Hyalangium gracile: one gene and its partner. The protein of the gene in region 1 interacts with the protein of each later gene in a pairwise test. Links are inferred from orthologs where the notes say so. Each region holds a gene or a part of one and is shown in the gene's direction. Other genes may lie near its edges.

The links. Proteins that work in one complex are often made in the same cells at the same time.
Region 2: the proteins of KY572_RS45675 (region 1) and KY572_RS22740 interact in binary tests that used the Escherichia coli proteins (3 or more experiments, as listed by UniProt). The link is inferred for Hyalangium gracile from one-to-one orthologs.

Annotation. Positions count from the first base shown.
Region 1 is NZ_JAHXBG010000045.1:39,831-43,722, forward strand. The notes cover bases 893-3,892. They hold KY572_RS45675 (assimilatory sulfite reductase (NADPH) flavoprotein subunit), read left to right. Parts: upstream 893-1,465; coding sequence 1,466-3,319; downstream 3,320-3,892. Other genes in these bases: KY572_RS45670 (GTP-binding protein), read left to right, coding at 893-1,469; cysI (assimilatory sulfite reductase (NADPH) hemoprotein subunit), read left to right, coding at 3,332-3,892. Also shown: more of KY572_RS45670, read left to right, coding at 1-892. UniProt on the Escherichia coli protein: Component of the sulfite reductase complex that catalyzes the 6-electron reduction of sulfite to sulfide. This is one of several activities required for the biosynthesis of L-cysteine from sulfate.
Region 2 is NZ_JAHXBG010000011.1:4,313-11,601, reverse strand. The notes cover bases 1,822-4,814. They hold KY572_RS22740 (MOSC domain-containing protein), read left to right. Parts: upstream 1,822-2,914; coding sequence 2,915-3,715; downstream 3,716-4,814. Other genes in these bases: KY572_RS22730 (DUF2891 domain-containing protein), read left to right, coding at 4,365-4,814; KY572_RS22735 (hypothetical protein), read right to left, coding at 3,725-4,276; KY572_RS22745 (hybrid sensor histidine kinase/response regulator), read left to right, coding at 1,822-2,875. Also shown: KY572_RS22750 (ATP-binding protein), read left to right, coding at 1-1,562; more of KY572_RS22745, read left to right, coding at 1,559-1,821; more of KY572_RS22730, read left to right, coding at 4,815-5,456; solA (N-methyl-L-tryptophan oxidase), read right to left, coding at 5,466-6,608; KY572_RS22720 (sensor histidine kinase), read left to right, coding at 6,863-7,289.

The DNA of each region.
Region 1 (3,892 bases):
CACGCGAGGAGGAGATCGACTTCTCGCTCTTCACCGACGGCCTGCGCGCCGAGCGCGAGCAGGGCATCACCATCGACGTGGCGTACCGGTACTTCTCCACGCCGCGCCGCAAGGTCATCGTCGCGGACACGCCGGGACACATCCAGTACACGCGCAACATGGCCACGGGCGCCTCCACGGCGGACGCGGCGGTCATCCTGGTGGACGCGCGGCTGGGCGTGCTGCCGCAGACGCGGCGGCATGCGTACATCGCCTCGCTGCTGGGCATCCCGTACCTGGCCGTCGCGGTGAACAAGATGGACCTGGTGGACTTCGACCGGGTCATCTTCGAGCGAATCGGCGCGGAGCTGGCCGAGTTCGCCCGGACGCTGGGGTTCACGCAGGTGCGCCTGTTCCCCGTCAGCGCGAGCAAGGGGGACAACATCACCCGCGCGAGCGCCCGTACGCCCTGGCATGAGGGCGGCACGCTGCTGGGCTGGCTGGAGTCCCTGCCCCACCAGCGCCGGCAGGACGAGGCCCCGTTCCGCTTCCCCGTCCAGTACGTGCTGCGCCCGCACCTGGACTACCGCGGGTTCGCCGGGCAGATCGCCTCGGGCACCGTGCGCGTGGGGGATGAGGTGATGGTGCTACCCTCGCAGCGGAGGACCCGGGTGGCGGCCATCGACACCTTCGAGGGCTCGCTCCAGGAGGGCAGCGCGCCCTTCTCCGTGACGCTGCGCCTGGCCGACGAGGTCGACGTCAGCCGCGGGGACGTGATTGCCCACATCGCCCAGCCGCCCAGGGCGCTCCAGCGCCTCGACGCGATGCTGGTGTGGTTCGGCGAGCAGCCCCTGGATGGCGCTCGCCGCTACCTGGTGAAGCACACCTCGCGCACCGTCCCGGCGACGCTGGAGAAGATCCTCTGGCGCAAGGACCTCGAGAACCTCACCGAGGTTCCCGCCGAGACGCTGTCGCTCAATGACATCGGCAAGGTGCGGCTCGTCTGCAAGCGCCCCCTGCTGTGCGACCCCTACCAGGACAACCGGACCACCGGGGCGTTCATCGTCATCGACGCGCTCACCCACGACACCGTGGCGGCGGGGATGATCCTCGGCGCCGCGGAGTCGGAGAGTGGCGCCCCGACGGGCTCGCTCGTCACCGCCCGGGAGCGCCGCGAGCGGCTGGGCCAGCGCGGTGGAGTCGTCCTCCTGCCGGAGGCGCCGGAGGCCGAGGAGCGGGCGTTCCAGCTGGAGCGTCGCCTGTTCGACCAGGGCCGGCACGTCACGGTCGTCCGAGGTGACACGGAGGTGGCGCTGACGCTGGCGGAGACGGGACTCATCGCCCTGCTCCACACCGTGGCGCCGCAGGCCCGGCGCGCGCTGAGAGATCAGCTCCGGGATGCCGGGCTTGGCGGCGTGGAGCTGGAGCCCTCGGCCGAGCTCGACGGCTGGGTGCGTCAGGTCCAGGCCGCGCAGGAGAAGGACTCATGAGCTCGCTTCCCGCCAAGGGGCCGGCGCGACCCTCCGGGCAGGCGCCCTCCGTCACGCCGTTCGTGACCGCGCTGCTGGGTGAGGAGCGGAGCGCGCTCCTCCAGCGGGTGGTGGAGGGGCTCGCGCCCGAGACGCTGAACTGGCTGAGCGGCTATCTCGCGGGGCTGGCCGCGCAGCGTGGCCCTCAGGAGCTCACGGCGGCCCCCGTGCCCCAGGCCGCCCCCGAGCAGTGGCTGACCATCGTCTATGGAACCCAGACGGGGAACAGCAAGCTGCTGGCCGAGCGCCTCAAGCACCAGGCGGAAGCCGCGGGCCTCTCGGTGCGCTTCTACCGGGCGGGGGAGTACCCGGTCCGGGAGCTGCAGAAGGAGCGCCTGCTCTACGTCGTCATCAGCACCCAGGGAGACGGAGATCCGCCGGACGACGCGCGCGGCTTCGTCGAGTTCATCCTCGGCAAGCGGGCCCCGAAGCTCGAGCAGCTCCGCTTCTCGGTGCTGGGGCTTGGGGACACGAGCTACCCCAAGTACTGCGAGATCAGCCGCAAGCTCGATGCGCGTCTCGCGGAGCTCGGGGCCACCCGCCTGCTGGATCGCGCCGACTGCGACGTGGACTTCGAGCCCGTGGCGAAGGGCTGGCTCGACCAGGCCGTGGGCCGCGCGAGCGAGACACTCGAGGCCCGGACCACCGCCGTGGTCACCCCGCTGCGCGGCCCCGCGCCCGCTCCGGCGCCCCGGTTCGGGCGTGACGCTCCGTACTCGGCGGAGCTCCTCGCCAACCAGCGCATCACCGGCCGTGGTGCCCTCAAGGACGTGCGGCACCTGGAGGTGTCGCTGGGCGACTCAGGGCTGAGCTACGAGCCCGGAGACTCGCTGGGCGTGTGGCCTCGCAACCCGCCCGAGCTGGTCGGCGAGTTCCTGTCGGTGCTCTCGCTCGACGGCGGCGCGGAGGTCTCCCGTGATGGGCGCACCCAGCCCCTGCAGCAGTGGCTGGAGCAGGAGCTGGAGCTCACCCGGCTGAGCCGCCCGTTCCTGGAGCGACATGCCGCGCTCGCTGGCAGCACGGAGCTCCAGCGCATGCTGACTCCGGAGGGCGCCGAGACGTTCCGCGCGCTCCTCAAGAGCCACCAGGTCATCGATCTGCTCCGCTCCTGGACGGCGCCGTGGACGGCGGAGGAGCTGGTCCGCACGCTGCGGCGGCTGACGCCCCGGATGTACTCGATCGCGTCCAGCCAGAAGCGGGTCGGCGCGGAGGCGCACCTCACCGTGGCGGTGGTGGACTACGAGGCCTTCGGGACGCGGCACCGCGGAGCGGCGTCGACCTTCCTGGCCACCCGGGCGGACGGACAGGACCGGGTGCCCGTCTTCATCGAGTCCAACGATCGGTTCCGCCTGCCCGCGGATCCGGACCGGGACATCATCATGATCGGCCCGGGGACCGGCGTGGCGCCCTTCCGCGCCTTCGTGCAGGAGCGCGCCGAGGTGGGCGGACGCGGCCGCAACTGGCTCTTCTTCGGCGAGCAGCACTTCCGCTCGCAGTTCCTCTACCAGACGGAGTGGCAGGAGGCCTTGAAGAAGGGCGAACTGCACCGCATCTCGCTGGCCTTCTCCCGCGACCAGGCGGAGAAGATCTACGTGCAGCAGCGCCTGCGCGAGGCGGGCAAGGACGTCTACGCGTGGCTGGAGGGCGGCGCCCACCTCTACGTGTGCGGCGAGGCCCAGCGGATGGCGCCAGACGTCCACGCGGCGCTCCTGGACATCATCTCCACCCAAGGGGGCCGGAGCCGCGAGGACGCGGCGGCCTGGCTCGACACCCTGCGAGACGAGCAGCGGTACCAGCGCGACATCTACTGAGCGAGCAGAGACATGAGCACGAACAAGCCCCCGGCGCTCTCCGAGACCGAGCACATCAAGGCGAAGAGCAACTTCCTGCGCGGGACGCTCGCCGAGAGCCTGGCCGACCCGGTGAGCGGCGGACTGGCCGCGCCCGACACCCAGCTCATCAAGTTCCACGGCAGCTACCAGCAGGATGATCGGGATCTGCGCGAGGAGCGCCGGCAGCAGAAGCTCGAGCCGGCCTACGACTTCATGATCCGCACCCGCCTGCCTGGAGGCGTCTGCACGCCGGCCCAGTGGCTCGCGCTGGACGCGCTCTCGAAGCGGTATGCGAACGGCACGCTGCGCATCACCACGCGCCAGGCCTTCCAACTCCATGGCGTCATCAAGACGGACCTCAAGCCCACCATCGCGGGAATGAACGCGGCGCTGATGGACACGCTGGCCGCCTGCGGAGACGTCAACCGCAACGTGGTGTGCAACCCGAACCCGGTGGACTCGCGCGTGCACGAGGAGGTGTACCGCTGGGCGGTGCGCCTGTCCGAGCACCTGCTGCCGAAGACGCAGGCCTACTACGAGATCTGGCTGGAC
Region 2 (7,289 bases), on another replicon or contig:
CCTACATCGGCTCGAGCCTGTACCTGAACAACGCCATGGCGGCCACCCATGTGGCCAGCACGCTCATTCCGCTGCTGTCCTTCTTCGTGCTGGGCTCGCGCGGAGGCCTGGTCTTCGCCGTGCTCATGGCCCTGTATGCCATCGTCCTCCTGCCGCTCTCCCAGGGCCAGTTCACCCTGTGGAGCGCCAACGGCGGCAGCGGGCTGTCGCTCTCGGGCAACGTCTTCGCCGCCGTCTGCATCGTGTGCGTCTGGGGGCTGAGCTACATGCACAGCCGGGCGCGAGACAATGCCCAGGCGGAGCTCGAGCGGACGCTGCGGATCCTGGGTGACAACGAGCGCAAGCTGACGAACCTGGTGGAGAGCACCGATGACATCGTGTGCTCCCTGGACCCCCAGGGGCGCCTGCTGACGGCCAACTCGGCGCACCGCCGGTGGTACTCCCGCATCTTCGGACAGGAGTCTCGGGTGGGCGAGCCGCTGGCCCTGGAGCGCTTCGCCGAGCGGCACCCGGAGTTCCCCGACAACTTCGCCCGGGCGCTCCAGGGCGAGCGCGTCCGGGTGGAGCTCGTCTACCCGGTGGGAGACACCACCGCCGCGCTGGAGATGTCCCTCACCCCCATGACGGACGCCCAGGGGCAGGTGACGGGGGTGACGCTCTTCGGCCGGGACGTGACGGCCCGGCGGCAGGCCGAGGCCCGGCTGGGAGAGCTGCACCGCACCCTGCTGGAGACGTCGCGCAAGGCCGGCATGGCGGAGATCGCCACGGGGGTGCTCCACAACGTGGGCAACACCCTCAACAGCGTCAACGTCTCGGCCACCCTCGTGGCCGAGCGGCTGCGCGGCTCCCGGGTGCAGGGCATGGTCCGCGCCACCGAGCTGATGAACCAGCACGCCCCGGACCTGGGAACGTTCCTCACGCGTGACGAGAGGGGTCGGCTGCTGCCAGAGTATCTCCTGTCCGTCTCGCGGCAGGTCGCGGAGGAACAGGCAACGATGTTGGCGGAGATGCAGTCGCTCACCAAGAACGTGGACCACATCAAGTCCGTGGTCAGCATGCAGCAGGAGCACGCCCGCTTCGTGGGCGTGACGGAGCGGGTGGCCCTGCCGGAGCTCCTCGATGACGCACTGCGTCTTCACGCCACCTCGTTCGAGCAGCTGGAGATCCAGGTCCGCCGCGAGTACGCGTCGGTGCCGGACCTGATGGTGGACCGGCACAAGCTGCTGCAGATCCTCGTCAACCTGCTGAGCAACGCGCGCCACGCGCTGCTCGAGAGCCAGCAGCCCAACAAGCAGCTCACCCTGCGCATCACCCGTCAGCCCGAGGATCGGCTGCGGCTCGAGGTGTCCGACAATGGCATCGGCATCTCCCCGGAGAACCTGCCGCGCATCTTCAGCCAGGGCTTCACGACGAAGAAGCGAGGCCATGGCTTCGGGCTCCACGCCAGCGCGCTGGCCGCCATCGAGATGAAGGGCAGCCTCACCTGCACCAGCCCTGGCCGCGGCCACGGTGCCACCTTCATCATCGACCTCCCTCTCAACCCCGAGCAGGCCCGAGCATGAGCATGCCCGCCTCTCCCCGCCGTCGCATCCTGATCATCGACGACAACCCCTCCATCCATCAGGACTTCCAGAAGATCCTGGCGGCCTCCGAGAGCAGCACCTCGCTGGATGCCCTGGAGACGGCCCTCTTCGGCTCGCCGCAGGCGCGCACCGGCGGCGCCTACTCCTTCGAGGTGGACTCCGCCTCGCAGGGCGAGGAGGGCGTGCAGCGCGTCCGGGAGGCCGCCGCCGAGGGCCGCCCCTATGCCCTGGCCTTCGTGGACATCCGCATGCCGCCGGGCATCGACGGCGTGGAGACCACCGCGCTCTTGTGGAAGGCCGACGAGGATCTGCAGGTGGTGCTGTGCTCGGCCTACGCGGACTACTCGTGGGAGGAGGTGGCGCAGCGGCTGGGCATCAACCAGCGGCTGCTCATCCTGCGCAAGCCCTTCGACAACATCGAGGTGCGCCAGATGGCGCACGCGCTGGCGCAGAAGTGGGACCTGTCCCGGCAGAGCCGCCGCCGCGAGGAGGAGTTGGAGAAGGCCGTCGCCGCGCGCACCGCGGAGCTCCAGGCCGCCAACGTGCGGCTGCGCCAGGAGATGGAGGATCGCGCGCGGCTGGAGGCGCAGCTGGCGCAGTCCCAGCGGCTGGAGGCCATGGGCCGGCTGGCCTCGGGCATGGCCAACGAGATCAGCAGCCCGCTGGGCTTCGTGAGCACCAACCTGAACCACCTGCGGCTGGCGCTGGAGAAGCGGACCGCGGGCGCGCCCCTGGAGGATCCGGCGGAGCTGCTGGACGCGTGCCGGGACGCCATCCACGGCACGGATCGCCTCAAGCGCATCGTCCAGGACGTGAAGCTGTTCGCCCGCGTGAGCCCCCAGCCGGGAGTGCCGGTGGACGTGCGCAAGGCGGTGGAGCAGTCCCTCGCCCGGGCCGAGCTGCCCGCGGGCTCGCGCGTGCAGCGGGTGGTGGAGTTGCAAGAGGTCCCCCTGGCGCTGGCCAGCGAGGAGGGGCTGACTCAGGTCTTCCTCAACCTGCTGTCCAACGCCGCCCAGGCCTTCCCGGAGAGCCACCCCGAGCCCCGGATCCGCATCGGCACGCGCCCGCAGGGCTCCGAGGTGGTGGTGGAGATCCAGGACAACGGCAGCGGCATCGAGGCCGAGCACCTGGGCCACATCTTCGAGCCCTTCTACACGACGAAGCCGGGCGGCTCGGGGCTGGGGCTGTCCATCTGCCACGGCATCGTCACCGGGTTCGGCGGCGACATCTCCGTGGAGAGCACGCCCAACAAGGGCACCACCTTCCGCATCAAGCTGCCGCGGGCCACCTGAGGTCCGACGCACGCCTCCGCCTCACTCCTGGAGCGCCCCATGCCCGTGCTGGCCCAGCTCTTCATCCACCCCATCAAGTCCACGCGGGGCCTGTCGCTGACGCGGGCCACGGCGGAGCCGATGGGGCTGGAGCATGATCGCCGCTGGATGCTGGTGCGCCCCGATGGCTCCTTCATCACCGGGCGCGAGTTCCCTTCCCTGGTGCGCGTGAGCGCCGTCCCCACCGAGGGAGGCCTGCGCCTGTCCGCCCCGGAGCAGCCCGAGCTGCACGTGCCCGCGCCGCCCGCGGGGGCCGAGCGCCTGGACGTCACCATCTGGAACGATCGCTGCTCGGCGGCTCGCGCCGGCAAGGACGCGGAGCGCTGGTTCAGCCAGTACCTCGGCCAGCCCATCGTCCTCGTGCGCGTGGACGCCCGGACGGAGCGCCCGGTGGATCCCCGCTACGCCCGGCCCGAGGATCACGTGGGCTTTCCGGACGCCTTCCCGCTGCTGCTCCTGTCGCGAGCCTCCGTGGAGGAGCTGAACCGGCGCATGCCCCGCCCCGTCACCGTGGAGAACTTCCGGCCCAACCTCGTGGTGGAGGGCTGCGAGCCCTTCGCGGAGGACGGCTGGAAGCGGCTGCGCATCGGCGACGTGGAGCTGGAGGTGGTCAAGCCCTGCGGCCGGTGCGTCTTCACCACCGTGGATCCGCTCACGGGCGAGAAGGCTCGGGACGGGGAGCCGCTGCGCACGCTCGCCACCTTCCGCCGCCAGGACGGCCAGGTGATGTTCGGCCAGAACGTGCTGGTGCGCCGCCCGGGGACGCTCCAGGTCGGAGCGCCCGTCGAGCTGCTGGGCTGAAGCGCCCGCTCAGCCGTACTTGAAGCGGTAGACGACCTCGGGGTGGCCCCGGGTGAAGCCCTTCACCACCTCGTGCTGGAGGTTCGTCGCGCCCAGCATCTTGAGCCCGCCCGCGGCGAAGCCCATCACCGACAGCTCGAAGTAGATGTGGGGCCGAGGCACGTTGGCGATGCGCAGCTCCGTGTACTCGGCCTCGGGCTTCACCAGCAGCTCGCCCGCGGTGAAGTAGCCCTTCCAGATGCCGGGCGTGAAGAGGAGGAAGCGCTTGAGGTCCCCCAGGGCGAACATCGACTTGAGCTGCCCCCGGCCCAGCGCGTACTCGGCCGACTTCACGCCGAACTGCCAGTAGATCTTCGGGTCGCTGTTGTAGAAGCGATCCACCAGCGCCTCGTTGAAGCGCAGGAAGGCCTCCACCGGCATGCGCGTGACGGGCATCACCGGCTGGGCGAAGAGCGGCTCGCGCGCCGCGTACTCCGAGAAGAACGCCTGCCAGGCCGCCTCTCCGTGCTCCTGTACGATCATCTGCTGCCGAGCCAGGAACGCGACACCTTTCACTTCCATCCGAGGCCTCCACGGACAGTCCCCACACCTTCGTTCTAGCAGAGATCTGGCACCTGTTCGGCGTGGCCCGCTGCGTTAGGCTCCCGCCATGAACCTGCCCCTGCTGATGGGCCTTGCCACCATGATCACCTCCAGCCCCCCGCCGCCCACGGACTTCACCGCCGAGGCCGCGACGCGCTTCGCCGAGCTGGCCCTCACCTGTGTCCACCAGGAATACCCCAACAAGATCGCCCACGTCCTGAGCAGCGATGCGGACGCGCGCCCCCCTCGCGAGCTCACCCCCGCCTTCTACGGGTGCTACGACTGGCACTCCGCCGTCCACGGCCACTGGCTGCTTGCCCGATTGGCCAGGACGTTCCCGGAGGCGGCCTTCGCCCCCCGCGCCCGCGCGGCGCTCGCCCGGAGCCTGACGCCCGCGAACATCACCGCCGAGGTGGCCTACCTGGGCGGGACCGGACGGGTCTCCTTCGAGCGGCCCTATGGGCTGGCCTGGCTGCTCCAGCTGGCGGCCGAGCTGCGCGAGTGGGACGATCCCCAGGCCCGGGAGTGGGCCGCCACGCTGAAGCCGCTCGAGCAGGCCTCGGCCCAGCGCATCCGCGAGTGGGTGCCCAAGCTCACGCGCCCCATCCGCGTGGGCGAGCATGACCAGACGGCCTTCGCCTTCGGCCTCGTCCTGGACTGGGCGCGGCTGGCCGGGGACCGCGCCATGGAGCAGCTCCTCGTGGAGCGCGTGGAGGCGTTCTACGGGAAGGATCAGCGCGGCCCGCTGGCGTACGAGCCCTCCGGGCACGACTTCCTCTCGCCGTGCATCGCCGAGGCGGACCTGATGCGGCGCGTCCTGCCTCCGGCCCGCTTCGTCACGTGGCTGCGTGGCTTCCTGCCGGAGCTGCCCACGAACGGCTCGGCCACGTGGCTGGAGCCGGCGGTGGTGTCCGACCCTGGCGATCCGAAGCTGGCGCACCTGGACGGCCTGAACCTCAGCCGGGCGTGGATGCTGGAGGGGATCGCCTCCGCGCTCCCCGCCTCCGACAAGCGGCTGGGCTCGCTGCGCGCCGCGGCGAAGCGCCACCGGGAGGCCGGCCTGCGCTCCGTCACCGGCGCGCACTACGAGGGAGGCCACTGGCTCGGCAGCTTCGCCGTATACCTCGTCACCGGCCGAGGCCTGCCTCGCAAGCCGTGAGCCCCGCGCTCAGGCGGGACGCGACGACGCGCCCGGCAAGCGCGCCAGCGAGAACCGGGAGAGCTCCCAGGGCACCTGCTGGCCCGTCGCCATCCAGGCCGCGATGCGCCCGAGCAGCACGGTGAACTTGAACCCGTGCCCGCTCAGCCCGCCCACCAGGGTGACGCGAGGCTCGCCCGGCAGGTGGTCCACCACGAAGTCCTTGTCCGGCGTCATCGTGTAGAGGCAGACCTTCTCGAAGACAACGCGCGGTGAGAGCCCCGGCAGGTGCTCGGCGCTGTAGCGGCGCAGGGGCTCGCGGTCGGACTCGTGGAGCGCTCGGTCCGCCCGCTCCGGCTCCGTGGGCGTGCCCGTCTCGTGCCACGCCACCTTCACACCCGGCGTCTGCCCGTCGTACGGGAAGCCGTAGAAGTTCGTCGCGAAGTCGATCCACACCGGGAAGCGCTCCGCGCCGAAGTCCGCCACCGGCGCCTCCGGCTCGAAGTGGCAGTACGTCTGCCGGGTGACCGTGAACGGCAGGGTGACGAAGCGGGACAGCAGGCGCGCCGTCCACGGGCCCGCGGTGACGACCAGCCGCTCGAGCTCGAGGGACTCTCCCCCGGCCAGCGCCAGCCGGATGCCTCCCGAGCGCGGCTCGATGGCCTCCACGGTGGTGTTCGGGCGCAGCCGGGCCCCGTGCGCCTCCGCCAGCCGCACGTTGGCGCGGACGCACGCGGAGGCGCGGAGGAAGCCCGCCTCCCGCTCGAGGACGCCCGCCTCTCCCGGCAGCAGCCGGAGCCGCGGGAACCTGCGCGCGCACGCGGCGGGCTCCAGCTCCTCGAACGGCACGCCGTTGTCCTTCAGCGCGCGGCGGATGGCGACCAGCTCCGGATGCTCGGCGGGGCCGAAGAACAGTCCCCCGGTCCGAGCGAACAGCGACTCGCCCGCCTCGCGCTCCAGCTCGTCCCAGAGCGGATACGCCTGCCCCATGAGCGCCGTGTAGAAGCCATCCGTGTACGTCTTCCGGATGATGCGTGACGTGCCGTACGAGCTGCCCCGATCGTGATCGAACCCGAACTGCTCGATGAGCGTGACGTCGTGTCCCTCTCGCGCCAGGAACCGCGCCGTCGCGCTGCCCACCCCTCCAGCGCCCAGCACTGCGATGCGTGCCATGCTCCACCTCGCTGGGGAGCCGCCGAGGCCTCCCCACGCCCGGAATCGTTCCACGGGTGAAGCCTCGCGCACAGCACCTTGGAGCGGGGACACCGTAGAAATCGGCTCGCACGGGATCACGGGGACGAGGCCCGAGACGCTTGCCAGCCAGCCCCGCGGTGCGCACCTTGAGTTCAGGCTTCGACAAGGCATGGGCGGCGTGGAGGTGTCCATGTGGCCCGAGCGGGGCCCTGCGGGTCGTCCTGACGATTGATATGACCAGGCAGCGCGGGACAGTGTTCCGGTACGGTACCGCCGTGCTCGCCACGGGCGTGGCGCTCGTCCTGCAACTGCTCGCCTGGCCGTATGTCCAGCCCATCCCCTTCCTGGTGTTCTTCGGAGCGGTGATGTTCTCGGGGTGGCTGGGCGGCTGGGGGCCCGGGATGCTCAGTACCCTGCTGTCGGCACTGCTTGCGCACTACGTCTTCGTGCCGCCCTTCTACGCCTTCTCCCTGTCGCTCAGGGATCTGGGCTCCACGGCCCTGTTCCTGTTCGCGGGTGTCTTCCTCACGTTCTTGAACACCTCGATGCGCCGAGGGCAGCAGCGGGAGTTCGAGCAGCAGGAGTGGCTCTCCACCACCCTGAGGAGCATCGGGGATGCGGTCATCGCCACGGATGCGATGGGCCGGATCGTCTTCCTCA